DNA from 2 places in the Gordonia sp. DT30 genome. Region 1 is predicted to be linked to the other one. Evidence: riboswitches for the same ligand, from Rfam matches in the RefSeq annotation. Region 1 holds a riboswitch; the other holds the start of a gene.

Region 1 (14,712 bases):
TGGCCGACGACGGCTACCGGCGCCCGCAACTGTGGCTCTCCGACGGATGGGCGCAGATCCGCGAGACCGGCTGGGACGCACCGGGTTACTGGCGATGCGAGGACGGCGAGTGGTCGACGTTCACGTTGTCGGGACGGCGTCGCCTCGTGCCCGCCGAACCCGTCGTGCATGTCTCGTTCTACGAGGCCGATGCGTTCGCCCGGTGGGCCGGGGCACGCCTGCCCACCGAATTCGAGTGGGAGACCGCAGCATCGGGGGTTCACGACCATCGTGGCGAGCTGCTAGATCCGGACCGATGTCACCCACGTTCGGTCGGCTCGGCGATGATCGGCGATGTGTGGGAATGGACGGCGAGTGCATACCTGCCCTATCCCGGTTTCGTACCGGCCAACGGGGCGGTCGGCGAATACAACGGAAAGTTCATGTCCGATCAGCATGTGCTGCGCGGCGCGTCGGCCGTCACCCCCCGCGGCCACGAGCGGCTCACCTATCGCAACTTCTTCCCGGCCGCCTCGCGCTGGGTCTTCGCCGGACTGAGGTTGGCGCGGTGACGGTCGGCGCACCCTCCGGGACTCGTTCGGGCGCAGCTCACGGGCTCGCCGCCGACGCCCTCGCCGGCCTGTGGAGTGCTCCGCCGGTGCTGCCGACGAAGTGGCTCTACGACGAGCGCGGCAGCAGACTCTTCGACGAGATCACCCGGCTGCCCGAGTACTATCCGACCCGACGCGAGACCGCGATCCTGCGTGCCCACGCCGACGACGTCGTCGCGCGCACCGGTGCATCGATGATGATCGAATTCGGTTCGGGCACTTCGACGAAGACACGACTGCTCCTCGACGCGTTCGCTGCCGCCGGTCGCCGATTCACCTATGTCCCGCTCGATGTCAGTGCCGAGATCCTCGCCGAATCGTCGGCGATCCTCACGCGTGACTATCCGGGCATCGGCGTCGCACCGGCAGCAGGCGATTTCACCGATCCCGATCTGACGCTGCCCGATTCCGATGGTCCGCGGGTCGCGGTCTTCCTCGGCGGCACCATCGGCAACTTCACCGACGCCGACCGTCGGCGGTTCTTCGCCGTACTGGCCGGTGCACTGGCCCCCGGTGACTTCTTGCTGCTCGGCGCGGATCTGATCAAGGACACCGGACGTCTCGTCGCCGCGTACAACGACAAAGCCGGGGTGACCGCGGATTTCAACCGCAACATGATCGAGGTGTTGCGGACCGGGCTCGACGCGACCGGCCTGTACGTCGACGACTTCGACCACCTCGCCCGGTGGAATCCGGTCCGGCACCGCATCGAGATGTGGTTGCGCGCGCGCCGCGACGTCGACGCGTACTTCGGTGTGCTGCAACGTGAGTGGACGCTGGCCGCGGGTGCGGAGATCCGGACCGAGATCAGTACGAAGTTCGAACTGCCGGTACTGGGTGCGGAGCTCGACGACGCCGGGTTGCGGCCGGTGACCAGTTGGACCGATCCGTTCGGCGACTTCTCCCTGACGCTGACGCGACGCTGAGCGATCGATTCGCCGACGCGGGACCCGGTACCCGGCCCGTAATGTGTGGCATGCTGTGCACGGTCAGAAAACTGACAACGCACAACTCATCGTTTAAGGAGCATCCCGATGTGGGGTTCATTCTGGAACTTCCTGTGGTCGATGGTCATCATCTTCGCCTTTGTGGCGTACCTGATCGTCCTCTGGTACGTGATCGCCGACCTGTTCCGAGACCGCAAGGCGTCCGGGTGGTCGAAGGCCGTCTGGGTCATCTTCCTGATCATCATCCCGTATCTGACAGCGCTGGCGTACCTGTTGTTCAAGGGTCAGGGGATGGCCCAGCGCGCGCAGGCAGCTGCGGTCGAATACAAGAAGGATTCCGACGACTACATCAAGACCGTCGCGGGTACTTCGCCGGCACAACAGATTGCGGATGCGAAGTCGCTGCTCGACTCGGGCGCGATCACCCCGGAAGAATTCGAGCACCTCAAGTCCAAGGCTCTCGCACACTGAGGCCACGGCAACTGACTGTCCGGCACGCTGCTGACTGTCCGGCAGGCTGCTGACCGTCCGGCACGGGCGGGCCCTCGTACACCGAGGGCCCGCCCGTTGCCGTCAGGTCACAGGATCTCGGGTTCGGTCCCGAACGGGTTGTCGGTGTGGCCGACGAGGTCGGCAACCGAGTCGATGACATGGGTGGGGCGATAGGGGAACAGTTCGACCGTTTCGATGGTGGAGATTCCGGAGAGCACCAGGATCGTCTGCAGTCCGGCTTCGAGCCCGGAGATCACATCGGTGTCCATGCGGTCACCGATCATCAGCGTGTGTTCGGAATGTGCGCCCATCTTGCGCAGCGCCGACCGCATCATCAGCGGGTTGGGTTTGCCGACGTAGTACGGGTCGCGATTGGTGGCGCGCGAGATCAACGCGGCCACCGCGCCGGTGGCCGGCAGGGAACCCTGCGTGGAGGGGCCGGTGGCATCGGGGTTGGTGGCGATGAACCGGGCGCCGCGTTCGACCAATCGGATCGCGGTCGTGATCGCCTCGAACGAATATGTCCGGGTCTCCCCGAGTACGACGTAGTCCGGGTCGGCGTCGGTGATGACATAGCCGACTTCGTGGAGCGCCGTCGTCAGCCCGGACTCGCCGACCACATAGGCCGAACCTCCCGGACGCTGGGTGTCGAGGAAGCGTGCGGTGGCCAGTGCCGAGGTCCAGATCGAGTCCTCGGGGATGTCGAGGCCGGTCCGCAGCAGACGTGCACGCAGGTCGCGCGGCGTGCGAATCGAGTTGTTGGTGAGCACGGTGAACGGAATGCCGTTGTCGCGCAACTCGTCGATGAGGGCGTCGGCGCCGGGGATCAGATGCTCCTCGCGGGTGAGAACGCCATCCATGTCCATGAGGTAGTTCCAGCTCATGGCCCCACGCTAGCGGACGGCGACGCCGTCGTCCGCCGTCCGGTGAACCCGCCACAGCGGATTCACCGGGCCGTGTCCGGCGCCGAGCGGATAGGCGGCCTGCAGGCCGCGCGTCACCCACGTCTTCGCGAAGGCGACCGCGTCGGGGACCGAGTAGCGGTGGGCGAGCGCGGATGCGATGGCCGCGGCGAGGGTGTCCCCGGCGCCGTGATCGTGGCCGGTGTCCACGCGGGGATGCGTGAACTCGGCGAATGACGCGCCGTCGAACAACAGGTCCGGGCTCTGCGCACTGCCGCGCAGATGCCCGCCTTTGACCAGCGCCCACTGCGGACCGAGGTCGTGCAGTGCGCGCGCCGCGTCGCGCTGGGTGGACTCGTCGACGACCTCGATGCCGGTGATCAGGCGAACCTCGTCGAGATTCGGCGTGACGATCGTCGCCAGTGGGAACAGCTTGTTGCGCAGCGCATCCAGCGCCTCGGTGGCCAGCAGCTGATCGCCGTGCATCGACGCGCACACCGGGTCGAGGATCAGGGGTGCCGCGCCGTCGCGGCCGATGCCGGCGTCGACGCAGGCGTGCGTGACCGCTTCGATGATCGGCTCCGACGCCAGCATGCCGGTCTTGGCGGCACCGACCCCGATGTCGGAGACGACCGAATCGATCTGTGCGGCCACGACCTCGGGGGGGATCTCATGAAAACCGCTCACCCCCAACGAGTTCTGGACCGTCACCGCCGTCACCGCGACGCAGCCGTGCAGACCCAGCAGAGCAAAGGTCCGCAGGTCGGCCTGGATGCCCGCGCCGCCGCCGGAATCCGAGCCGGCGATCGTCATCACCCGGACCGGCGTCGAACCCGGTGCGGCCGTGGGCAACAGCGGTGGATCGCCGGTATCCGCCGAGCCGGCCTCGCTGCCCGGCGAGTCGGTCATGCCGGGTTCCCGGCATCGATCGGCAGGTAGATGCGGCCGCCGGCGTCGGCGAATTCGGCAGACTTGGCGGCCATCTCCTCGGCGATCTTGCGATCGATGTCCTCGGCGGTGACCAGATTGTTCTCCTCGGCATAGGTGCGCACATCGGCCGAGATCCGCATGGAGCAGAACTTGGGACCGCACATCGAGCAGAAGTGCGCCGTCTTGGCCGGTTCGGCGGGCAGGGTCTCGTCGTGATATTCGCGGGCGGTGTCGGGGTCGAGGGCCAGATTGAACTGGTCGGTCCACCGGAACTCGAAGCGCGCCTTGGACAATGCGTCATCACGTTCCTGGGCGCGCGGGTGTCCCTTCGCGAGGTCTGCTGAATGCGCGGCGATCTTGTAGGTGATGACGCCGACCTTCACGTCGTCGCGATCGGGCAGTCCCAGGTGTTCTTTCGGGGTGACGTAACACAACATCGCGGTGCCGGCCTGCGCGATCATCGCCGCCCCGATCGCCGAGGTGATGTGGTCATAGGCGGGTGCGATGTCGGTGGCCAGCGGTCCGAGCGTGTAGAAGGGTGCTTGTTCGCAGAGTTCCTCCTCCAGCCGTACGTTCTCGGCGATCTTGTGCATCGGCACGTGGCCGGGGCCCTCGATCATCACTTGCACCCCATGCGATTTCGCCTTTGTGGTGAGTTCGCCCAAGGTGCGCAACTCGGCGAATTGGGCTTCGTCGTTGGCATCGGCGATCGAGCCCGGCCGCAATCCGTCACCGAGGGAGAAGGTGATGTCGTAGCGGGCGAAGATCTCGCACAGCTCGTCGAAGTGGGTGTACAAGAAGGATTCCTCGTGATGGGCCAGGCACCAGGCCGCCATGATCGAGCCGCCACGGGAGACGATGCCGGTGACCCGGCGGGCGGTCAGTGGCACGTAGCGCAGCAGCACCCCGGCGTGCACGGTCATGTAGTCGACACCCTGCTCGGCCTGCTCGATGACGGTGTCGCGGTAGATCTCCCAGGTGAGTTCGGTCGGATCGCCCTTGACCTTCTCCAGCGCCTGGTAGATGGGGACGGTCCCGACCGGGACCGGCGAATTGCGCAAGATCCATTCGCGGGTCAGGTGGATATCGGACCCGGTCGAGAGATCCATGATGGTGTCGGCGCCCCAGCGGGTGGCCCAGACCATCTTCTCGACCTCCTCGGCGATGGAGCTGCTGACCGCCGAATTGCCGATGTTGGCATTGATCTTCACCGCGAAGGCCTTGCCGATGATCATCGGCTCGGACTCGGGGTGCCGGTGGTTGACCGGGATCACCGCGCGGCCGGCGGCCACCTCGGTGCGCACCAGCTCGACCTCGACGTCTTCGCGGGCTGCAATGTAACGCATCTCCGGTGTGACGAGACCGGCACGGGCCCAGGCCAATTGGGTGGCTGCCCCATCGACGGGTGCCGGCCGTTGCCACGACTCGCGGGTGCGCGGCAGCCCCTTGTCGACGTCGATGACGGCATCGGTGTCGGTGTAGGGCCCCGACGTGTCGTAGACGTCGAGATGTTCACCGTTGGTCAGATGGATGCGGCGCTGCCCGATTCGCAGGTCACCGATCTCGAGATGATGTTTGGTGCTGCCCTCGATCGGGCCGGTGGTGAGGATGTCGCTCCCGACCGTGCTCTCGGTGGCTGCATTCTCGGTGGTTGCGGCATCGGTGGGCACACGTGTTTTCATGGTCGATCTCCCTACGCCGGCATTATCCGGACAGGTTCGGGCGGTCGGCGACCGCCAGTCGCCATCTCAGCCCCCGGAACGTGGGAGCCCCCGCGTGGTGAAGTTGTATGAGCGTTGCGTCACGACTGTGCGCAGTGGCCACCCTACCCGCAAGGTCCCGGACCCGGCTGCCGGATGTCGGCTGCCCGGCGTTGGTTGCTGATGCACGTTGCTGTTGCCGGGGTGTGTGTCGGCTTTGTTCACAGGCAATTTGCGCGCGAAAGACTTGCGCCTACGTAACCGTAGGGTATTGTGTGATCGGGATCACAGAGAGGATCTGTCGTTCGGGGGGAGCCGAGCGACGCAATTCGTCGTCTCAGCACGACGTGATGAGGGGTGAGGACCAATGAATCGCAAACACCGGCACCGCCCGCCGCAGTCGGCGCAGTCGATTCTGCAGCAGATCTCGCAGGTCGTCCACAATCCGTCCCGGGAGAGATTCGAGCTCTGGGTGGCCGGTGACCTCGTCGGCGTCCTGGGCTATTCGGTCGAGGAGGCCGATGGTCAGCGGACCATCACGGTGTTGCACACGGTGCTCTATGACGAATACACCGGCCACGGACTCGGAACGCGACTTGCGCGTGGAGCCCTCGCCTACATCCGGGACCAGGGCGCGCGGGTGCGCCCGGTCTGTTCGTTCACCAAGGACTTCCTCGACGGGCATCCCGGGATCGTGCCGTTGGCTCCGATCTGAGATTAGGTTATCCTGTCCTCACATTTCGAGGAGAGGGGCCGTTCGGCATGGCCGAGACAAGCCAGAAAGCAGCGTCGCGCGGATGGCAGGGGGCAGTTCTCAAGCTGCTGCGCGCCGATGACTACGAGTTCACCGTCACCAGTACCGATACGATCACCGACCACTACCTGCGGATCGGGTTGCGTGGCGGTGGCCTGCTCGCCGACCACCCGATCCATCCCACGATGTGGGTGCGGCTCTGGTTCGAGTCGGACGGCAGTGCGCACCAGCGGGGGTACACGATCGTCGACCCGGACGCCGGCACCGACACCTTCTTCATCGAGTTCGCCGTCCACGAGGGCGCCGCGCTGCGGTGGGCGCTCGCCGTCCGGCCCGGCGACACCATCGGCGCCACGTTCATGGGGTCCAAGTTCACGATTCGGAATCCGGCGCCGGCAGGCTGGCTGATCGCCGGCGACGCCGCATCGCTGCCGGCGATCAACTCGCTGCTCGACGCGTTGAGCGAGACGCTGGCTCCCGGGGCGGCGACGATCTGGTTCGAGTACTCGCACGCCGACGATCGTGAGCTGCCGATCAGGGTGCGTCCACAGGACACCGTGCACTGGATCGAGCGGGGCGCCGACGGGACTGCGATCGTCGACGCGGTGCGCGCCGCGGCGGCCCCGCAACCCGATCACTTCGGCTGGGTTGCACTGGATTCGGTGGCCACTCGAGCCGTGGCGCAGGTGTTCCGGACGGAGTACGGACTCGGGAAGAAGGGTGTCAAAGCCCAGGCGTACTGGCAGGTCGACTCGAAATGAGCTATCCGACTACACAAGACACCGCCGGGAATGATGCGGCGGCCGACCAGTCGGGCGAGGCCGCCGGCTCGTCCCTGAACTGGCCGACGGTGCTGGCCTCGGCCGGCATCGCGGCGGTCACCTCGGCATTGATCGTGACGATCGGCGTCGTCGGACTGCTCGTCGCCGACAATCGCGGGGGGCTGCAGAGCACGGCGGCCCAGCCGACCGTCGTGAACCTCGGCGCACCGAGCCCGCAGGCGGCCGCGGCTGCGGCAGCGCCCGGACCGACGACACCGCAGGCGCCGGCCGGCCAGACGCCCGAGCCGGCTCCGACGGAGGCAGTCCCGCCCGCAGCCGGTGCGGTGGCGCCGACCGCCGCCTCCGTACAGCAGAGCACCGTACAGCAGAGCACCGCGCCGCAGGCCCCCGCACAGCAGAGCGCCGCGCCCGCGGCGCTCTCCGCTGCGCAATTGACCACCAAGGTCAAGGTGGCCATGAACACCGGTGCCTCCCGGACGGCGCGCGCAGCCGAATTGCAGGGTGGGCAGCGGGCGCTGACATCCGTCGACGCGGTGGCGCGACTGATGGCGGCCTATCCCGATGCCGGCTTCAGTTACCAGATCGTCGGTCCGGTGGCCGTCAACGCCACCACGCAGACAGCGCAACTGCAGATGTCGTTGGTGGGCAACGGCTCTCGATACAAGCCGATGAAATGGATATGGCTCGACGACAAATGGAAGCTCTCCAACGAAAGTGTCTGTGTGATCGCCGCCTACGCGATGGTGCCGTGCTCGGTATGAGAACGCGAGGGGTAGTGAGCAGAATCCGGATACTGACCGCCGTCCTCGCGGCCCTGATCGTGGCCGTCGTCGCCGGGTGTTCGGCGCCGGCGGACGACGATGCGGGCGGCTCGGTGCAGCTCAACCTGCCCGACGGGAGATCGGTGACGATCCCGCACACACCCCAGCGGATCGTCACCCTCGGCGGGCAGTGGACCGATGTGCTGTTGTCCTTCGGGCGCAAGCCGGTCGGCTACTACGACGCGATCCAGACGACCGCCCATCAGCTTCCGCCGTGGTACGGCACCGAACTCGCGGACTCGACGCCGCTCGACCCGAACGGCGACATCGTCGCCGCCGTGGCCACCCTGAAGCCCGATCTGATCGTCGCACCCGGATTCGCCTCGATGAGTGGGGTTTTCGACAAGCTGACCGAGCTTGCCCCGACCATCGACAAGATCAGCGGCGCACAGGTGGACCCGTGGCCGGACATGGTGACGCTGATGGGCACCATCCTGCATCAACCGGATAAGGCCAAGGAGATCATCGCCGGTGTCGACGGCAAGATCGGCGCCATCGCGAACGAGTATCCGGGACTGAAGGGCAAGACCTATTCCTTTGCCTACATGTATGGCTCCGACCAGATCTCGGTGCTCGGTGATCCGAATGACGGGGCGGGAAAACTGTTCGCCTCGCTCGGCCTGACGATGGCGCCCCGGCTGATCCAGCAGAGCCGCACCAGTGGGCAACCGCGCGTGCAGATCAGCGCCGAGAACATTCCCTGGCTAAACTCCGACCTACTCGTGATGGCCACGCAGACAGACGATTTGCGTACCCGACTCGAGAGCCTGCCGGGCTACCGCAACCTTGCGTCGGTGAAAACCGGTGCCGTCGCGATGCTGAACCAGATGCAGATCACCGGACTCAACGAGCCGGCACCCAAGGCCACCGTCTACGTCCTCGACCAGCTCCGGCCGGCCCTGGCCCGGGCGGCCGGGCAGTGACGCGGGCGCTCGGCGGGGGGCCGCCACGGTGACACGTTCAGGCGCGCAGATCCACCGCGGCCACCGCCACGCCCGCATCGGCCCAGCGGGCCGCCGTGGCGCGCCGGGCCGCGGGCGAGGTGATCAACAAGAGAGCGAAGGCCGCGGGCGGATCTGCGACATCGCGATAGTGGTCGCGATAGAACACCATGGATTCGGCGAACCAGGTGAAGGCGCGCGCCGAGGATGTCAGGACGTCCTGCGCGTCGGTGATGACGGTGAGGAGGCCCGTCGTGCCGGCGGGCCGATCGAGATCGCGCATGCAGTCGTCGAAGGCGTCGGCATTGTGGCCGAAATAACCAGGGAAATCCCACTCCTGCGCGAAGGTCGAGAAGAGGTCGTCGCGGGTCGTCAGGCGCGGACCCTCGATCCGGACGGAGCGAAAACCGGCGGGCAGGCGCAGTGTCGGGTCGTGTGCGGTGGTGGCCAGGCCGACCGCGGAACCGTGGCCGGCGGCGTCGGCGAGGAATCCGGTGAGCGAAACGGGTTGTGGGATCACGTGTTCGGTCCTCGAATCCGGACGAAGGTCTGGTAGTGGTCGAAGGTGTACCACGCGGAGCCGTCATCGCCGGTGACGATGCGCTCGGCATCGCGCGAATGCCCGGGCTTCTTCGGGTTGACGTCCCACTCGCGATAACTGATCCGCCGGCCGCGAGAAGCGGTGCGCGGCAACCGTCCCTCACCGTTGCGGAACTCGATGCCGCCGCGGGTACCGGGTGCGTGGGCCGATTCCGGCCACGCTCCGGTGTCGATCAGGGCGAGGGTCCGGGTCACCCGGGCCGGGACCTGCGTGGTGGCGGGGGCGGCATTCGGGGTCGTCGACCCGGCGTCGTCGCCGGAGTCCTCGAGCATCCAGGTGAGCAAGCCCAGAAGTGCGATGACCACCACGGTGGCCACGGTGATGACCGCCCGCTTGCGCCGTTGCGTGGGTTCGGTCACCGCGGGCGCTCCCGGGAGAGGTAGCGATACCGGTGGTGCAGTGTGAAACCCCGGGCGCGATACCAGTTTCCGGCGACCCCGTTGTCGGCCGCGACCTGCAGGTAGGCGCGCGACGCGCCCGCCTCGGCGCCCCAGGCCAGCAAGGTCGCGAGGACGGCGTCGCCCAGCCTTTCCCGGCGTCGCCCGGGGTCGGTCCACACTGCGGTGATCCCCAGCCAGCGGGTCGGTGAATCCGGTGCAGAGGTGAGCGCGCCGCGTCCGATCGCGACGGGACGCCCGGCCGACTCGACGGTCGCGAAGGTGACCGTGGAATCGGTGCCGGCCGATGCGGACACCACCGCCGACCCGGCGTCGACATCGGCGTCGGGACCCAGATAGGCGCGCACCCATTCGGTGGTGGGTCCCGGCGCCAGAACGACGTCGGCGTCTGCGCGCACCGACCGCCGGGCGGCGAGTTCCCTTGTCAGCACGTGGTTCTCACCTGAGGCCGGGGTGCCCGCGAGCCGACTCGGCAACAGTCGTTCCGGCGCCGCGATCAGCGGTGGCAGATGCCGTGTGCGGTACCAGGATTCGATGGCGCTCAGGGTCGTCGCATCGGTCCGGGGCGAGCGGTCGAGGGCGATGGCCGAATTGGCCCGCCGGGAGATCCCACCACCGGCGCGCACCAGCCACCCGTCGATCCACTCGTGCTCGATACCGGGCCAGGCCAGCGCGGCGGCGTATTCGAGTGCGCGGATCTCGCTGTTGCGGACCGGAACGGCCGACAGCAACCGGATCGAGCTGATCGCGGCGCGCGGGATGGATTCGACCGTCCCGTCACGTTCGACCCGCACCGGATCGCCGTCGTCGAGCAGGTGTCCCGTCACATCCGATTGCGTCGGACCGCCCGGCGTCGCCGAACGCGGATTGGGCGCGTCGCGCCAATCCCCGGGCGCGGCGTCACCGAGCCGGTAGCGCACCACGATCCGATCACCGCGATAGGCGCCCAGGTCGCTTCCGGGTCCGGTCACCGACACGCCCGGTCAGTCGTCGTGGCCGAACGGATCGGCTTGTTCGCCGGGGAGCCAGGTGAGCCCGGGCACACCCCAGCCGTTGCGTTTGATGGTCTTCTTCGCCGCGCGCGCGTTGCGGCCGACGAGGACGTCGACGTAGAGATGGCCGTCGAGGTGACCGACCTCGTGCTGGAGCATGCGGGCAAAGAACCCGTGGCCCTCGATCACCACCTCGGCGCCGGTGCGATCGATACCCACCACGCGCGCCCAGTCGGCGCGACCGGTGGGGAACTGCTCACCCGGCACCGACAGGCAGCCCTCGTCGTCGTCGTCGGGGTCGGGCATGGTCTCGGGGACCTCGGAGGTCTCGAGTACGGGGTTGATGACCTCACCGCGTTGGCGGGTCGGCGACCGGCGCGTTTCGCCGTCGGGACAGTCGTAGACGAACAGTCGCTTGCCCACGCCGACCTGGTTGGCGGCCAGGCCGACGCCGTTGGCCTCGTCCATCGTCTCGTACATGTCGTCGAGCAGCGTCACGATCTGTTCCGACGGCCGCCCGCTGTCGTCGAGTTCGACGAGCTCGGTCACGCGGTGCAGCACGGGTTCACCGACAATGCAGATCGGGAGAATTGCCATGACCGACAGATTACTGTGCGGCGACAGATGGGCCGGAAGGCAGATGGGTTCGCCGGGGGAGACACAGACTCGGGCCCCGCCCGCGAGTCACGCCGCGTTCGCCGGTGCTGTGCGTGGTTAGATATTCACGAACCACACCGCTGTGATTCCGGAGGCAAACGCAACCGGATCGTGTGCCGGGGTCGCCGAAGCCGGTGGTGTGTGAGGTCGCAGCGAGATCGTCGAGGGAGCGAGATGGACGGCGCAGCAGCGCGTAGCAAACAGCAGGAGCAACGTCGCGAATCCGATACCGCCCCGGACACCGCCGATTCGCAGGCCACCGACCCGAACGCGGTCGGGCCGGACGGGTTGTCGCGCCGCGAGCACGACATTCTGGCCTTCGAACGGCAGTGGTGGAAGTACGCCGGGGCCAAGGAAGAGGCGATCAAAGAACTGTTCGGGCTCTCGGCGACCCGCTACTACCAGATCCTCAACGCCCTGGTCGACCGGCCCGAGTCGCTGGCGGCCGATCCGATGCTGGTGAAGCGACTGCGCCGACTCCGCGCATCCCGTCAGAAGGCGCGCGCGGCGCGGCGGCTCGGATTCGAAATCACCTAGGGCAAGTCACCTCCGCAGTGGACGCCGCGAGCCCCGGGCCGCCGGCGACACGGGGCAGGTGCGTTGCGGATGTGCGTTAAGGTCGTCGGTGATGAATGCTGATCGCGAGTCGAATCGCCTGCCACTGCGGGCCGGCGCCATGCTGCTCTTTGCGGTCGCCATCGTGTGCGTGGGACTGGGATGGCACTCGGCGGCCACCTCGGGCAAAAATCCCGAGGCGCAGCTACGAGCCGCGCAGTCGGGCGCACCGACCTCGGCTGCGCCCGCCCCGACGCAATCGTCGGCGACGAACTCCGCGAAGGTATGCGTGATCAACGCGGGCACCGTCAACGGCCTGGCCACAGTGGTCGACGACCAGTTGAAGAGCAAGGGTTTCACGACGGCCGGGATCACCTCCGAAAGCAATTACAGCCAGGGTGGTTTCACCGAGAACACCATCGTGTACTCGACTCCGGGACAAAAGGCGCAGGCCCAGAAGATCGCACAGGCCCTCGACAACGACTATTCCGTCGATTCCCGGGCGAACATGGCGAGTTCGTTCACTCGGTGCGCCGGCGGTGTCGCGGTCGTCGCGGTGCGACGGTGACAGCGGGTCGCGGTGCGACGGTGACAGCGGGTCACGGTGCGACGGCCGGCGCGCACCCCCGAGCCGGTACGCACCGGATCGATCCCGCATACTTCAGTGCGCAGGCCCACGGCGCTGACACCGGACCACGGGCCACCCGGCGCCGGGAGCGAGCGGCCCGGCCGAACTGTGTTCCATCACCCATCACTCGAGGAGCGAGATGACCGTCAATTCGAAATCAGGCTCTCAGACCTTCCGTGCGCTGGCGGTGCTCGCGTCGGCAGGTGCCGTCGGGTTGGCGCTGGCCGCATGTACTCCCAACGAGCCCACCACCACCGACAAGGGCACCACTCCCGCAGTGCAGACCGGCAATCAGGCGCCGCAGGGCGGACTGGTCGACGCCGACAACATCCCGGCCAGCAGTTCGGAGAACGGCACCGCCACGCTGATCGGCACCGACGGCAAGCAGATCGGTGAGGCCGTGTTCAAGCCGAGCGGGTCGGCGCTGGGCGTGACCGTCACCGTCAAGGCGGGCAGCGGCATCCCGGCCGGCTTCCACGCCATGCACATCCATGCCGGCAGTGCCTGCAACACCGGCGACAAGTTCGTCTCGGCCGGTGCGCACCTGCAGGTCGACGGGCACACCGGACATCCGTCGAGTGGCGACCTGATCTCGATCAACATCCTGCCCGACGGCTCCGGCACCACCACGACGTCGACGGCGGCGGTGAAGCTCGCACAGGTGTCGGACAAGACGATCATCATCCACGAGAACGCCGACAACTTCGCCAACATCCCCAGCCGGTACTCGGCCAACGGCCAGCCCGGCCCGGACGAGGAGACCATGAAGACCGGTGACGGCGGCGGACGGCTGGCCTGCGGTGTGATCAAGGCCGGGGAGTAGACCACCACCCGACCCGACCACCACCTGACCCCGACCACCACCTGACACCGAGGCGGTGAAGCCATGCCTCTCATCACCCCGATCGAATTCCGGGGGTCACCCGCCCCGACGCTGGGCGTCGAGTGGGAGTTCGCGCTCACCGACAAGGTCACCGGCGACCTGTCGAATTCGGCGGCCGCAGTGTTCGCCGAATTCGGTGGCCGGCATCCGGAGCTGGTCGGCAAGGTTCACAAAGAGTTGTTGCGCAACACCGTCGAGTTGGTGACGGGCATCTGCCGCACCACCTCCGACGCGATGGCCGACCTGTCGTCGACGCTGCACGCGGTGCGCGGCGTCGTCGACGAACTCGGCGTCGACCTCTACGGCGCCGGTACCCATCCGTTCGCCCAATGGTCGACACAGCTGCTCACCGAGGGCCATCGCTACGCCGAGTTGATCGAACGCACCCAGTGGTGGGGCCGGCAGATGCTGATCTGGGGACTGCATGTGCACGTCGGGATCGACCATCGCGACAAGGTGCTGCCGATCCTGTCGTCGCTGCTGAACTACTACCCGCATCTGCTGGCGCTGTCGGCGTCGTCGCCGATGTGGGCAGGCCAGGACACCGGATACGCCAGCAACCGCGCAATGATGTTCCAGCAGTTGCCGACTGCCGGGTTGCCGTTCCAGTTCGAGACCTGGGGCGAGTTCGAGGGATTCGTCGCCGACCAGAAGACCACCGGGATCATCGATCAACTGAACGAGATCCGCTGGGACATCCGGCCGTCACCGCATCTGGGCACCATCGAGGTGCGGGTGTGTGACGGGATGACCAACCTCGACGAACTGTCGGCGATCGTGGCGCTGATCCACTGCCTCGTCGTCGACCTGGACCGCCGGCTCTCGGCGGGCGAGACGCTGCCGCAGATGGCGCCGTGGCTGGTGCAGGAGAACAAGTGGCGCGCCGCGCGATACGGACTCGAGGCCATCATCATCCTCGACTCCGAGTGCAACGAGCGGCTGGTGACCGACGACCTCACCGACATCGTGCGCAGGCTCGAACCGGTGGCCGCCGACCTCGGCTGCCTCGACGAACTCGACCGGGTGGCCGGGATCATCGAGCGCGGCACAAGCTATCAGCGTCAGCGGGCCGTGTACGCGCAGACCCATGACCTGCGCGCGGTGGTCGCGTCGGTGGTCGGCGAACTGGAGTAGCGGGC
Region 2 (14,712 bases), on a different contig from region 1:
TTCGCCCATGCGTTGAGGGCTTCGATCGGATCGAGCAGCGTCCGGCCGAGCTCGGTCAGTTCGTAGTCGACCCGGGGTGGCACGGTCGGGTAGACCGTGCGATTCACCAGCCCGTCGCGCTCGAGAGCGCGCACCGTGAGCGTGAGCATTCGCTGGCTGATGCCGTCTATCGCGCGATACAGCTCGTTGAACCGGTGGGTGCGCCGGCCGAGAAAGACGATCACCAGAACGCTCCATTTGTCTCCGACCCGATCGAGAATCTCTCGAGTCGGGCAGTCCTCGCTCGAACCGAGCGGGACAGACGTCTCGATGTGCCCTACTGACATGAAAGTGCCTTCTTGTGCATGACCCAATACTCACAGACGATCTGGTGACACACAACAAGTAACTACCAGACGCTCGAGAAGGCAGGCATGACCACACCGAAATCCGCCGAATCCCCGACCGGCGCCCCGACGCTACGGGTGCCCGTCTGGGTGATCATCGCGATCGCCTGCACAGCTCAATTCGTATTGGTGATGAACACCACAATCGTGAACGTCGCCCTGCCCGGGATACATGAGGAGTTCGGGCTGTCCGTCGACGGCCAGCAATGGGTCATCAACGGCTATCTCGTGACCTTCGGCGGCTTCCTGCTGCTCGCCTCACGAGCCGGGGACCTCTTTGGGCAGAAGAGGGTGTTCCTGACGGGACTGGTGATCTTCACACTCGCCGGCCTGGCGGGCGGTCTGGCCCAGAACAGCGAATGGTTGCTCGTCGCCCGCTTCGTACAAGGACTCGGGGCCGCCGCGATGACGCCGGCCACCATCAGCCTGATCATCACCAGCCCGATGGCCGCCCATCACCGAACTCGCGCGTTGGCCTTGTGGTCGGCAGCAGCCTCGATCGGCGGCGCGGCCGGGCTGGTGCTCGGAGGAGTACTCACCTCTGCACTGGGCTGGCGGTACGTGCTGCTCATCAACGTGCCCATCGGGATCGTCCTGTTCGTCGTGGCATCGATCAGCCTGCTGCCCGCCGCCGCGGTCAGCAATTGGCGTCGCCTGGACGTCCCCGGTGCGGTGACGGCCACGCTCGGGGTGGTCGCCCTGGTGTACGGCCTGTCGGCCGCGAGCAGTAAGGGGTGGGGATCGGCGAACGTGATCGCAGCCTTGCTCGCCGCCGTGGTCCTGCTGACGGCCTTCGTGGTCATCGAGACCCGCACCGCTGCCCCGCTGGTCCCGTTGAGTATCTTTCGCCATCGTCCACTGACCATCGCCAACATCCTCTTCGCCGGCCTCGGCGTGACCCTGACCGCAGTCGTCTACTTCCTCTCCCTGTATGAGGAGCAGGTTCTCGGCTACAGCGCCGTCCGCACCGGCCTGTCGCTGGTCCCGATGACCGTGATGACGGCGATCGGCGCGATCGCGAGTCAGAGACTGGTGGCGAGGTTCGGTCCGCGATTGTTGCTCATCGTCGGCAGCGTCGTCTCCGCCGGCGGCTTGGCATGGCTGTCGAGAATCCCGGTCCACTCCGACTATGCGATCTATGTACTGGGGCCGACGCTCGTCGCCGGGGCCGGGATGAGTCTGATGTTCGTGCCGATCGTCGCGGCCGCCACGATCGGGATCGACCACCAACACGCCGGTCTCGCATCAGGGTTGGTCAACATGTCCCGTCAGGTCGGTGGAGCGATCGGGCTCGCACTCCTGGTCACCGTCGCAGCCACCACGGCCACTCACACCGGACTCAGCGCGGCGGACGGTATCGTCCACGGCTACCGCACCGTCTTTGTCATCATCGCCGCGGTCAGCCTCGTCTTGACCCTTGTCGCCGCACTGCTTCCGGCCACACCCAAGTCCGTTCCCGCCCAGGCGAACCCCGAGCAGACGAACCCCCAGCAGTCGGACCCCGAGCAGGCAGACCCCGACCGGGTCGCCAACTGACGCACCCGCGTCGACACCACGCTCCGAAGAAACCACCCTCCACACAAGTAAAAGGACATTCGACAATGACCAGATCGACACCAACGCAGACGTCGGCGGCAGCACCACAGGGTAAGCGGCTCCAGATCGATGTCTGGGGTGACCTCGCCTGCCCGTGGTGCTACATCGGCAAGAATCGGCTCGATCAGGCCATCGGATCTTCGCCGTACGCCGAGGCCATCACCGTCAAGGTCCGTTCCTTCGAACTCGACCCGGGCATGCCGGCGGAGTCGAAGCCGAACCTTGAGCTTCTCCGCGCGAAATACGGCTTGTCCCCCACCGAAGCCATGGGTATGGAGGAAAAGGTCGCTGCCATCGCCCACCACGAGGGGCTGCCCTACACCGGAGATCGGGTGCTGTCGAACAGCTTCGACGTTCACCGGGTCCTGCACCTCGCCGACACCTTTGGGCTTGCCGGGGAGTTGCTCGGCGATCTTCAACGAGCACTGTTCAGCGGTCGCGCCGACGTCTATGACCACATCGTGCTCGCCGACCACGCCGACCGCCTCGGCATCCCCCGAAGCCGGGTCGAAGCAGTCCTATCGGGTGACGAGTTTGCCGACACGGTTCGCGCGGACGAGACCGAAGCCCGTGAACTCGGCATCACCGGCGTGCCCTTCACGGTCTTCGACGGTCGCATCGCGGTCGCCGGCTCCACAGACTCCGACGGCTACGCCGAGGCGATCAACCGCGCGTGGAGCACCGAATAGACCTGTCACAAGGGCGAGGAGGAAGAACCGGACCGGTGAGCGGTGTGAATATCGGCAACAGAGTGGTCCCGGCTGGGATCGAACCAGCGACCTTCCCGGTGTGAACGGGACGCTCTTCCACTGAGCCACGGGACCGTGTGGCCGGCGCTCGGGGCGCCGGTGCACGAGGAGGAAGGTTACACGGCGAAGGTCGTGTTCGGCAAAATGCAGGTCGTCTCCTGCGTGCCGCTCCGAGCCCCCCAGATCCGCGACATCTCGGCAGCTCCCTGTGTGTCAGGGTGAGTTGAGACCAGCCGATTTGGTATCTCCGTGACGTTCGGATAATGTTCTGTCCCGCGCCGCGAGCACCATGGTCCACAAGATCGCTCGCGGGCATGCGGATGTGGCGCAGCTGGTAGCGCATCACCTTGCCAAGGTGAGGGTCGCGGGTTCGAATCCCGTCATCCGCTCGGCGCGAGTGAACTCGCATCTGGTGGTGTGGCCGAGTGGTGAGGCAACGGCCTGCAAAGCCGTGTACACGGGTTCGATTCCCGTCGCCACCTCCACCGCCAATTTCATATCCCGCGCGATTAGCTCAGTGGGAGAGCGCTTCCCTGACACGGAAGAGGTCACAAGTTCAATCCTTGTATCGCGCACCACGAAACCCGCCGCGTACCGGCGGGTTTTCGGCGCTCTCGGACTCCTGTCGGCCGCACCTGATTCGTGAGCAATTTCCGCCGCCGGTGCGTGGAACGCGCCTGCGCATTTGGCGTATGGGCGGCCCATCGAATATGGTTGCGCAGCACGTCCTGAGCGATCGGATCGGCTCAGGGAACATGCGGATGTGGCGCAGCTGGTAGCGCATCACCTTGCCAAGGTGAGGGTCGCGGGTTCGAATCCCGTCATCCGCTCGGCGCGAGTGAACTCGCATCTGGTGGTGTGGCCGAGTGGTTAGGCAACGGCCTGCAAAGCCGTGCACACGGGTTCGATTCCCGTCGCCACCTCCAATTCCATATCCTGCGCGATTAGCTCAGTGGGAGAGCGCTTCCCTGACACGGAAGAGGTCACAAGTTCAATCCTTGTATCGCGCACCACGAAACCCGCCGCTCGCCGGCGGGTTTCTTGCATCCGCGGCACCCATACGATCTGATGGCTCTCTGACACGGGGTGCCGGCATCCGGCCGGCTGAGATCACACCCGTCGAACCTGCACCAGTTCGGACTGGCGAAGGGATGGTCACCGTGCCTGCTGCACTGCCGATTTCCGATCACGTGGTACTCGTCACCGGCGGCGGCCGCGGTCTGGGCGCCGAGATCGTCCGCGCCGTGGCGGCCGAGAGCGCGCGCGTGGTCATCAACTATCGTCGCAGCGCCGACGCGGCGGCCGCACTGGCCACCGAGATCGGGCCACGCGCCGTGGCGATCGCCGCCGATGTCGCCGACCCAAACGCCGTCCGATCGATGATCGACACTGCTGCAACGTATTTCGATCGGCCGATCAGCGCGGTTGTCACCAATGCGCTGCCCGACTATTCGTTCAACGGCGATGCGCGCTCGCATGCCGACGACCTCAGCTGGTCCGAACTCGACGCCCAGTTCCGCGGTGTCGTCGGCGGTGCGCTGAACACGGTACAGGCGGCGCTGCCCGGACTGCGCGCGAGCGGCGGCGGCCGCATCGTCACGATCGGGACCAACCTATTTCAGAATCCCGTCGTGCCGTATCACGACTACACCGCCGCCAAGGCCGCGCTGCTGGCCCTGACACGCACGCTGTCGCACGATCTCGGACCCGACGGAATCAACGTCAACATGGTCTCCGGCGGTCTGCTGCGGACCACCGACGCCAGCGCCGCGACCCCGTCGGCCGTCTTCGACGCGATCGCCGCCACCACCCCGCTACGGTCGGTGACCACGCCGCGTGAGTTCGCCGACGCGGTGCTGTTCTTCCTCTCCCCGTGGGCCCGCGCGGTGACCGGTCAGAACCTCGTCGTCGACGGCGGACTGGTCAAGAACTGACGTCCCCGTCGATGGCTCACCAACCCGGATACGACGCACTGGCGCAGCTCTACGCGACAACCTTTCCGACCGCATTCACCACACCGCTCGAGCGCCATTCGATCGAGGTCTTCACCGAAACTGTCCGTGCTCGCGCCGACGATCCCGTCGTCGTGGACGTGGGATGCGGAATCGGCCACGTCGCAGCACATCTGGCGGCCGGCGGCGTGCAGGTCATCGCCGTGGATCCGAGCAGCGGGATGGTAGGCATAGGACGCGCGACCCACCCGCACATCGATTTTCGTTACGGCGACGCCGGGCTCGACGAGGTGGAACTGTCCCGCGTCGATGCAATTCTCGCCCGGTTCAGCCTCATTCACCTATCCCCCGAACTGATGCCCGCGGTGCTCACGTCGTGGCGTCGCCGGTTGCCTGCGCACGCGATGGTCCTCGTTGCCGCGCAGAGCGCCGATGAACCCGGCGTCCACGAATTCGACCATGCCGTCGCGCGCGCGTGGCGGTGGCATCCCGACACCCTCGCCGAATATCTCGCCGCCGCCGGCTTCGAGGAGCACTGGCGCACGCTGAGCCACCCGGACCCGCAGCACCGCTTCCCCGAGGTCCACATGCTCTCCGGGATCGGCGGCCGCACCGCCTGAGCGCCGATCATCCCGGGGCTATCGTGGCAGCCATGACGAGCATGTCCGCCCAGCCGGAACCCGCCGAGGTGATCGTCGACCTCGTGACGGATCCGGCAGATGCCGGTCTGGTGGCCGCGCTGGCCGCCTCGACGTTCCCGCTGGCCTGTCCGCCGCATTCACACCCGGATGACATCGCGGGGTTCATCCGCGCCCACCTGAGCCCCGAGAACTTCGCCGGATACATCGCCGCCGCCGACTCCGACGTGCTGCTAGCCCGCACCGCCGACGACACGCCCGTCGGGTATGCCCTCGTGCGCCATCGCGAGCCGGCCGATCCCGATGTCGCCGCGCTGATCACGGATCGGCCGTCGTCGGAGGTGTCCAAGGTCTACGTACTGCCCGATCATCATGCGAAAGGCCGCACCGACTCGCCGTCGCGGCTGCTGATGGGCGCGGCAATCGCACGCGCCGACAACCGCGGCGCGGCGTCGGTGTGGCTCGGGGTGAATCAGGAAAACGTTCGGGCACAACGGTTCTACGCAAAGATGGGGTTCAGTCGAGCCGGAGTGAAGACGTTCGATCTCAACGGCACGATCGAACACGATTACGTCCTGGTCCGGCACCTGAGCCGGTGACGAGCCTCAGACCGCGGACTCCGCGAACCTCGACAACGCCAGCAGGCGCGATGTGGCGCGCAAGTACTTCTTCCGGTAGCCACCGGCGAGCATCTCCTCGGTGAAGATCTCGTCGAGCTTGGCACCGGAGACTGTGACGGGGATGTTGGCGTCGTAGAGACGGTCCGCGAGCACCACCAGTCGCAGCGCCACCGACTGATCCGGTGCGGGATGTACGCCCTCGATGCAGACCAGGGATACGCCGTCGACAAGTGCTTTGTATTTGGACGGATGCAATTTGGCCAGGTGAGCGCACAGATCATCGAAGTCGTCGAGCGTGGCGCCGTCGGTCGAGGAGGCCAACGCGACCAGGTCGTCGTCCGACCTCGGCTCCGGGGCGGGCGGCAGGTCGCGATGACGGTAGTCGGGTCCGTCGACGCGAATGGTCTCGAAGATCGCAGCGAGCTTCTTGATCTCACGCAAGAAGTCCTGGGCGGCGAACCGGCCCTCACCGAGCTGTCCGGGCAACGTGTTCGACGTGGCCGCGATCGACACCCCCTTCGCGGTCAGTTCGGTCAGCAGCCGCGACACGATCATGGTGTCGCCCGGGTCGTCGAGTTCGAACTCGTCGATGCACAGCACGTTCTGCTCCGACAACCGCTCGACGGCATTCATGAAGCCCAACGCCCCGACGAGATGGGTGACCTCGACGAATGTCGCGAACGACTTCGGCGCGGGCATCGCGTGATAGATCGACGCGAGCAAGTGCGTCTTGCCCACCCCGAAACCGCCGTCGAGGTAGAGCCCGACCCCCTGTGCGGTCTGCTTGCGGGAGAAGAGTCCCTTCTTGCCGCCGCGCGCCTTCTTGGCACGTTCGACGAAGTCGCGGGCCTTGGTGACCGCCTCCGTCTGCGACGGTTCGTCGGGGTCCGGGATGTAGCTGTCGAAGCTCACCGAATCGAAGGTGGACGGCGGAACCATCTCCTCGATCAGCTGCTCGGGAGAGACCACCGGGTTCCGGTCGGACAGACGTGCCACCATTGGGGCAGGATAGCCACAGCCGACCACGAGGAATGATGCTCCACCAGCACAAAGCGACCCAGGTCACATCCGCCGACCCCGGCGATGCCGGGGATCTACTCGAGATCGCCGGTCTCTATCGCTACCCTGACGCACTCGAGAAGCCCTTTGTCCGGGCCAACATGATCGCCTCGATCGACGGAGCGACCGCGGTCAAAGGGACATCCGGCGGGCTCGGCGGTAGCGGTGATCGCGCGATCTTCCGGGTGCTGCGCGGTCTTGCCGACGTGGTGGTCGTCGGCGCGCGCACGGCCATCGCCGAGGGCTACCACCAGCCGGGGCCCGACGCGGTGTTCGCCGACGCCCGCCGGCGCGCAGGCCGGTCCGCGGCACCGATGCTGGCGCTGATCAGCAACTCCTTGTCGATCGACACCGACTATTCCCCACTCGCCGACCCCGCCACCGTCGTGTTCACCTGCACGAACGCGCCCGCCGCAGCCAGGCGGGCGCTGACCGAACACGGCGCCACCCTGCTCGATTGCGGGACCGGCCAGGTCCGATTCGACAGTGTGCTGGCACATCTCGCACGACTCGGCAGGACCCGTGTGCTCTGCGAGGGCGGCCCGAGCCTGCTCCGAACGGTCGTCGCCGAGGGGCTCCTCGACGAACTGTGCCTGACCACCAGCCCGACCCTCGCGGCCGGAGACGCCACCCGCATCCTCGCCGGGCCGGCGCTGAGCGAGCTCGCACGGATGCGCGCAGCGCACATTCTCTCCGACGACGAGGGATTCGTGTTCACCCGCTGGGCACGTGATCGCTGACCGGTTGGCTACGCTCGCCGTCATGGCCTTGGGGAGATATATCGTGCCGCGCGGTACTCGGTCGCCGGTGATCTCGGAACACACCACACCGTGGCGACGGCGACTGCTGGTGGCGAGCGTCGCCGCCGCCCTGGTCGGCGTGTCCGCGTGCGCGGTCGGACCGAACCCGGGACCACCCCTCGTGCCGGGTGGCGGCGGGGCAGGCCCGGCCCCCGCCTCATCCAGCGCGCCGGCCAAGGCACCGACGCTGCAGAAACCGGCGCATGACCTGGCGTGGGAAGCCTGCGGTCCGAAGATCGCCGGCGACTACCGAACGGCCGCCCCGTCCGGACTGAGAATCGACTGTGCCGATCTGCCCTCCGCGATCAACCCGGATCGGCCCCAATCCACGTTGTCGGTCGGGATGACCCGGATCAGCACCCCACAAACACCCGCCGACGCCGCGCCACTGGTGCTCACCTCCGGCACCGACATGCCATCCTCGCGGACCTTGCTGTTGCTCGCGTCGGGTTCGGGCCGCACCCTGCTCGACAAGCATCCGGTGGTGGCCGTCGATCGGCGCGGTATCCCCCAGAGCACCCCGGTGGATTGTCTGACGCGCGCCGACCGGCACACGTACGCCGACAACGGTCTGACGCGGGGCACCTCGCAGGATCGCCGCATCAGCGACCTGGCCGGGGCGGCCGGAGAAGCCGCCGACGGGTGCACCGAGACGCTCTCCCCCGACCAGCTCGCGTTCGGAATCCGCTCGGCCGCCTCCGATCTGGAAACCCTGCGCAAACGCTGGGCGGTCCCACAACTGGGCCTCATCGGTGTCGGCGAGGGCTCCGACGTCGCCATCGCCTACAGCGCTCTGTATGGCGGCCGCACGGGTCGCATCATCCTCGACACCCCTACTCCGTTCGGCGCCAACGCCCGTGACACCGCTGCGGCGCGGGCGACCGGCGTGCAGGCGGCACTGACCACCTTCAGCCAACGCTGCTCGGTCCTCGGCCCCGCTTGCGCGCTCGGCGCCAGCGGGGCATCGGTCATCGCCGATGTCCTCGCCAAGGGGCGTACCGGCCATCTCGGCCCGCTCTCCGACACCGAGGCGCTCGCGGCCATCACGACCGGCATCGCGCTGGCCCCGAATTCCCCAGAGGGCATCGGCGGCGTCGCCTCGGCGATCGCCGCCGCCGATCGTGGCGACACCGGAGGACTCGCCGACCTCGCCGGCCGGGCCGATGCATTGCGACTCACCGACGGGCAGATCGTCGCCGACTGCAACGATGTCACCGGACCGGTCAGCCAGAACGAGATCGCGAACCTGATCACGACCTGGTCCAAATCGAATCCACTGACCGGCGCCGACGCCGCGCTGTCGCTGATGCGGTGCAACGGATGGGCCGCCGGTGAGGCGGTCGCACCACCCAGCACCTTTCCGGTCGCACCACTGGTCCTGAGCAACCCGGGCGACCCGATCAACGGCGGCACCGGCGCCACCGGCCTCGACGCCTTGTTCACCCGCGCGCGGACCTCGCCGGTGAGCGTGAGCTGGAACGGTGTGGGCTACTCGGCGCTCGCCCGCAGCAGCTGCGTCGCCGATGTCGTCGCCGACTACGTCGCCTCCACTCCCTTGGCCGGTCCGTCGGAACGGGGCTGCCCGAGCTGACCCCTGGGGACGGCCAAACCGGCGGCCCGGGAGATCCCACGCGGCGGCCAGGGAAGGTCGAGCCGTTCCGGGCGCACGTAGTACGGTTCGCGGGTGGCCTTTCTCGACAGGTACCTCTACCCGCAGATGCCCGCACAGCGCATCATCCCGCTGGTGCTGTGGCCGATCACCGTGATGATGATCTTCCAGCGGTCGGTCCTTCTGGGCGTCAACGGTGACCGGACCGACGACTTCCGGCCGGTGTACAACGCGGCGCTGGCGTTCCTGAACCGGCAGCCGGTGTACGCGGAAAACCTCAACACGGTCGATCCGCACTACCTGTATCCCCCGTCGGGCACCCTGCTGATGTCGCCGCTGGCGGTGATCGACCCGGAGCGCGCCCGCTGGCTGTTCATCGCCCTCAGCGTCGTCGTGCTGATCGTATGTGCCTATCTGATCACCCGGCTGTTCGGTTTCGGCGCGCGGTCGTGGGTGCTGCCCACGGTGCTGTTCTTCTTCTTCAGCACCGAAACCGTGACCCACACACTCGTCTTCACCAACTTCAACGCCTTCGTGCTGCTCGGCCTTCTCGCGTTCCTGATCCTGATGCTGCGCAGGCAGGACTGGTGGGCGGGTGTCCTCATCGGGTTGACGTTCGCGGTCAAACCCGTCCTCGTACCGCTGCTGCTCCTGCCATTGCTGGTGGGACGCTGGCGGATCCTGGTGAGCGCCATCGCCGTTCCGGTGATCTTGAACATCGTGGCGTGGCCGGTGTCGGCGGACCCGAAATCCTTTGTCACCCGTACGATCCCCTACCTCGGTGAAGCCCGGGACTACTACAACAGCTCCATCGTCGGCAACGGCGCCTACTTCGGCGTCGCCGACTGGCTCATCATCGTCCTGCGGATCGCATTCTGCGTGATGGCGGTCTTCTCACTGTGGTTCCTCTACCGCTACTACCGCCACACCAACGAGTTGCTCTGGCTCACCACCTCTTCCGGCGTGCTGCTGTGCACCACGTTCCTGGTCGGTTCGCTCGGGCAGGGTTACTACTCGATGCTGCTGTTCCCGCTGGTGATGTCGGTGTTCATCCCGGGCTCGCCGATGCGTAACTGGCCGGCCTGGCTCGGCGTCTACGGCTGCTTCACCTTGGATGCCTTCAATTCCGTTCGCTGGCCGGACTTCGGTCGGCAACTGGAATACAACAAGGTCACCTGGGGCTGGTCGCTACTGATGATCGCGGTGTTCTGCGCCCTGCTGTTCCGGTACCTGGACATGCGGCGCGACGGCGTCGCCGGTAGCTGGCGCGACTGGTCGGCGCCCGCCGACCCGGTGACTGCCGCCCCGGCGCACACACCGTCCACGGAAGCCGGCGGCGTCGGGTCCCAGCCGGTCGGCGGATGAGATCTCGTCCGCTGCGATGACCGAGGCTGGCGAGTGCTGTGACGGGCTCGTACGGTGGAACCATGACCGATATCCCCGCCCAGCAGACGCCCGCCGAGTTGGCCGATCTCACCGACGAACAGTGGCGGGAACGTCTCACGCCCGCTGAATATCGTGTGCTGCGGCAGGCAGGTACCGAGGCCCCATTCGTCGGCGAGTACACCGACTCCACAACCACCGGTGTGTACCGCTGCCGGGCCTGTGGCGCCGAACTGTTCCGCAGTGACCAAAAGTTCGAATCACATTGCGGCTGGCCGTCGTTCTTCTCGCCTCTGGCCGGGGACACGATCATCGAGCGTGTCGACGACTCGCTCGGCATGAGCCGCACCGAGGTGCTCTGCGCCAACTGCGGCAGTCACCTCGGGCACGTGTTCGCCGGCGAGGGCTATGACACCCCGACCGACCTGCGCTACTGCATCAACTCGATCAGCCTGACACTCGAACCCGAAGAGTAGGCCGGCCGCCGCGTCAGGGCAGCGTGTCGACGAGCGCGGCGGGCTCGACCCGCGGCCCCGTGAAGAACGGCGTCTCCGTGCGCACGTGCATCCGCGCCTCGGTGGCGCGCAGGTCGCGCATCAGGTCGACGATCCGGTGCAGCTCGGGCGCCTCGAACGCCAGCAGCCACTCGTAGTCGCCGAGCGCGAACGAGGCGACGGTGTTGGCGCGCACGTCCTTGTATTCGCGCGCTTCCTTGCCGTGGTCGGCGAGCATCTTGCGGCGCTCCTCGTCGGGCAGCAGATACCACTCGTAGGACCGCACGAACGGGTAGACGCAGATGTAGTTACCTGGCTCCTCGCCGGCGAGGAAGGCCGGGATGTGACTCTTGTTGAACTCAGCAGGCCGATGCACCGCGACGTTGCTCCACACCGGGGTGCTGGCGCGGCCCAGGGCGGTCTCGCGACGGAACCGGTTATAGGCGGCCTGCACGTCCTCGATCTTCTCGGCATGCCACCAGATCATGTAGTCGGCGTCGGCACGCATCCCCGACACCTCGTAGACGCCGCGCACGATGACGTCGGTGTCCTCCAGCGACTTGAAGAAGTCGGTGATGTCGGACTTCACCGAGTCGCGGTCGTCGCCGAGTTCACCCGGCCGGACGGCGAACACCGAGAACATCAGATAGCGGATTGTGGAGTTCAGTTCGGCATAGTCCAAGCGGCTCATGAATCCATGGTGCCACTCCGGACCGCTGTCGGCCGCACCCAGGTCTTTGGACCCAAGCGCCCAGTAACTGCTCAGCCGAGACCGGCGAGCAGCCGGTCGGCAGCTCGCCCCGCCTGACCGATACAGGCGGGGACGCCGACACCTGCGTAGGACGACCCGGCGAGAGCCAGGCGCGCCGGAACCGCGTCGAGCACTTCCCGCATCCGCGTCAGGTGGCCGGGTGCGTAACGGGGCAGTCCTCCCGTCCAGCGTTGCAGCCGGGTGCCGAGAACGTGTGCCGAGACCGGAGCCAGCCCGGCCGCGGCACAGATCCGGTCCAGATCGGCCAGCGCCCACGAGCGCACCCTCGAGTCGATGTCGGGAACGGTTGCCGCATCGGGCACCGGATCGCCATATCGCCCGAAGGAGGCGCGTACCGACACCGGGGCGTCGCCGGAGCCGATATGCGCCCACTTCTGCGAGGACAACGTGAAAGCCTTGGGGCGCAATTCTTCTCCCGTGGCCACCAGCACCCCGGAGTGTTGGGGCAACGGTGTCGCGGGGGCCAGTGCGATGGACAGCACCACCGACGAGGCGGGTTCGACCGACGCCAGCGGTGCGGAGACGTCCGGAAATGCTTGTGCGAGAAGCTGTGCGGTGACCCACGCGGGTACGGCAAGGATGACCCCGTCGTAGCCGGCGTCGGCGGCAGGCACGCCTTCGGTCCGCACCGACCAGCGATCGGCGACCGGGGTCACCGCAGCGACCGTGGCGCCGGTCCGGACGGTGGGGTGGGCCGCGGCGGCGAGGGCCTCGATGAGGATCCGGTATCCGCCGATCAGTGCGCCGAACACGGGACCCGAGGCGCCGCCGCGCCCGAGGAGGTCGTCGACCGCTCTCGACAGACTCGGCGACCCGTCGTCCAGTCGCGCCGCCAGGGCCGGGATCGCCTCGCGCACACCGATGTCGGCGGCCAGTGACGAATACACACCACCGAGCATCGGGTCGACGCTGCGCGCGACGACCGACGGCCCGAAGCGGCCGGCGACGAGTTCACCGACACTCATGTCGGTTCCCGGCCGCCAGGCGAACGGGCGCTGCGGCTCGGAGCCGATGCGGGCGAGATCATCGGCGTCGGCGAGTCCGGCCACCGCATCGGCGGACGCCGGGATACCCATCAGTGCGGGGCTCGGCATGGGATGCAGATCGCCGCGTGCCCAGATCGCGGGACGACGCGGCGTCGGCGAGACGATGCGGTCGGCGAGGCCGAGTTCGGTCACCAGGTCGACCGCCTCCGGGCGCCGCACGATGAACGCCTCGGCGCCCACGTCGACGGGCTGACCGGCGACGTCGACGGTCCGCAGAACTCCCCCGAGCCTCGACGCCGTCTCGTACAGGTCGATCGTGACCTCGGGGCCCAGTGCGCGGCGCAGACGATAGGCGGCGACGAGACCGGAGATCCCGCCGCCGACGATCGCGATCCGGGTGGGCGTCACAACGAATGGATGAGTTCGACGGCCCTGGTCAGTGCATCGGGATCGGTGTCGGGCAGCACACCGTGTCCCAGGTTGACGATGTGGCCGATAGCCCCGGCCGCGAGCGCGCGCTGACCGTCGGCGAGGAGAGATCGGATCTCGCGTTCGAGCACCGTCGGGCCGGCGAACAAGACGGTCGGATCGAGATTGCCCTGCACGGCCTTTGGCCCGGAGATGCGGCGCACCGCCTCCTCGAGCGGCACCCGCCAGTCGACCCCGATGACATCGGCCGGGGCGGCCATGTCGGCGAGCAACTCGCCGGTGCCGACGCCGAAATGGATTCGTGGGACACCATATCCGGCGATCTCGGCGAAAACACGGCCGATGTGCGGTGCGACGTAGGTCCGATAGTCGGCCACCGACAACGCGCCCGCCCACGAGTCGAAGACCTGCACCGCGTCGACTCCGGCGTCGAGCTGGACCTGCAGGAAGGTGATGGTGATGTCGGCCAGGCGCGCCATCAGCACGTGCCACGTGTCGGGATCCCCGCGCATGAGTGCCTTGGTCTGGACGTAGTTGCGGCTGGGGCCGCCCTCGATGAGGTAGGAAGCCAACGTGAACGGTGCCCCGGCGAAGCCGATCAGCGCGGTGGTGTCGTCGAGCTGGTCGAGGATCTGTGCGACCGCCCGGCTCACCGCGCCGACCGCGGCCGGGTCGAGCCGCGGCAGCGCATCGACGTCACCGGCGGTACGGACGGGCGATTCGATGACCGGCCCGGTGCCCGCGACGATGTCGAGCCCGATACCCGCCGCCTTGAGCGGCACCACGATGTCGGAGAACAGGATCGCGGCGTCGACGTCGTGGCGCCGGACCGGCTGCAAGGTGATCTCGCAGACGAGGTCGGCGTCGAAACATGATTCGAGCATTCCGTGGTCGGCGCGCAGCGCGCGGTACTCCGGTAGCGACCGACCGGCCTGCCGCATGAACCAGACCGGTCGCCGGCTCGGCGACTCGCCCCGGGCGGCGGCGACGAGCGGCATACGGGTGTGGCTTCGGCGGGTGCGTGGTAGGTGCGACATCACCGCTCACTCTGCCATGAGCTGTTCGGGCGAGGATCGGCATGGTCGGGCGGTCGGTCACCCGTCACCGCGGCGTCACCCATCACCGTCCGCCGCGGCGTCACCGTCCGCCGCGGCGTCACCGTCGCCCCGGCGCGCCTCCGACGCCCGGCGTGTTCCGCGTCATACCGTCGGTGACGTGACCTCCTCCGGAGCTCCGACG

The links. A riboswitch is a leader RNA that binds a small molecule or an ion and turns the genes downstream of it on or off. The one in region 1 is predicted to bind thiamine pyrophosphate.
Region 2: another riboswitch for thiamine pyrophosphate. It lies ahead of ACLQ3C_RS03630 (3-oxoacyl-ACP reductase); the one in region 1 lies ahead of thiC (phosphomethylpyrimidine synthase ThiC).

Annotation. Positions count from the first base shown of each region.
Region 1 is NZ_JBNCLY010000005.1:23,361-38,072, reverse strand. It holds gene egtB (ergothioneine biosynthesis protein EgtB) at 1-551, shown strand, start outside; gene egtD (L-histidine N(alpha)-methyltransferase) at 548-1,516, shown strand; gene ACLQ3C_RS06830 (SHOCT domain-containing protein) at 1,625-2,008, shown strand; gene ACLQ3C_RS06825 (HAD-IIA family hydrolase) at 2,116-2,913, opposite strand; gene thiD (bifunctional hydroxymethylpyrimidine kinase/phosphomethylpyrimidine kinase) at 2,923-3,840, opposite strand; gene thiC (phosphomethylpyrimidine synthase ThiC) at 3,837-5,543, opposite strand; TPP riboswitch at 5,534-5,647, opposite strand; gene ACLQ3C_RS06810 (GNAT family N-acetyltransferase) at 5,929-6,276, shown strand; gene ACLQ3C_RS06805 (siderophore-interacting protein) at 6,324-7,076, shown strand; gene ACLQ3C_RS06800 (hypothetical protein) at 7,073-7,858, shown strand; gene ACLQ3C_RS06795 (ABC transporter substrate-binding protein) at 7,882-8,841, shown strand; gene ACLQ3C_RS06790 (barstar family protein) at 8,879-9,379, opposite strand; gene ACLQ3C_RS06785 (ribonuclease domain-containing protein) at 9,376-9,732, opposite strand; gene ACLQ3C_RS06780 (N-acetylglutamate synthase, CG3035 family) at 9,816-10,829, opposite strand; gene ACLQ3C_RS06775 (peptide deformylase) at 10,842-11,447, opposite strand; gene ACLQ3C_RS06770 (DUF3263 domain-containing protein) at 11,682-12,044, shown strand; gene ACLQ3C_RS06765 (LytR C-terminal domain-containing protein) at 12,136-12,630, shown strand; gene ACLQ3C_RS06760 (superoxide dismutase family protein) at 12,830-13,513, shown strand; gene ACLQ3C_RS06755 (glutamate--cysteine ligase) at 13,577-14,707, shown strand.
Region 2 is NZ_JBNCLY010000002.1:346,862-361,573, reverse strand. It holds gene ACLQ3C_RS03680 (winged helix-turn-helix transcriptional regulator) at 1-326, opposite strand, end outside; gene ACLQ3C_RS03675 (MFS transporter) at 414-1,922, shown strand; gene ACLQ3C_RS03670 (DsbA family oxidoreductase) at 1,988-2,671, shown strand; tRNA gene ACLQ3C_RS03665 (tRNA-Val) at 2,735-2,806, opposite strand; tRNA gene ACLQ3C_RS03660 (tRNA-Gly) at 3,048-3,120, shown strand; tRNA gene ACLQ3C_RS03655 (tRNA-Cys) at 3,143-3,216, shown strand; tRNA gene ACLQ3C_RS03650 (tRNA-Val) at 3,235-3,309, shown strand; tRNA gene ACLQ3C_RS03645 (tRNA-Gly) at 3,489-3,561, shown strand; tRNA gene ACLQ3C_RS03640 (tRNA-Cys) at 3,584-3,657, shown strand; tRNA gene ACLQ3C_RS03635 (tRNA-Val) at 3,670-3,744, shown strand; TPP riboswitch at 3,804-3,901, shown strand; gene ACLQ3C_RS03630 (3-oxoacyl-ACP reductase) at 3,892-4,665, shown strand; gene ACLQ3C_RS03625 (class I SAM-dependent methyltransferase) at 4,677-5,303, shown strand; gene ACLQ3C_RS03620 (GNAT family N-acetyltransferase) at 5,345-5,920, shown strand; gene zapE (cell division protein ZapE) at 5,927-6,940, opposite strand; gene ACLQ3C_RS03610 (dihydrofolate reductase family protein) at 6,976-7,740, shown strand; gene ACLQ3C_RS03605 (alpha/beta hydrolase) at 7,763-9,391, shown strand; gene ACLQ3C_RS03600 (glycosyltransferase family 87 protein) at 9,485-10,774, shown strand; gene msrB (peptide-methionine (R)-S-oxide reductase MsrB) at 10,837-11,268, shown strand; gene hemQ (hydrogen peroxide-dependent heme synthase) at 11,282-11,977, opposite strand; gene hemG (protoporphyrinogen oxidase) at 12,049-13,452, opposite strand; gene hemE (uroporphyrinogen decarboxylase) at 13,449-14,510, opposite strand; gene ACLQ3C_RS03575 (DUF3000 domain-containing protein) at 14,689-14,712, shown strand, end outside.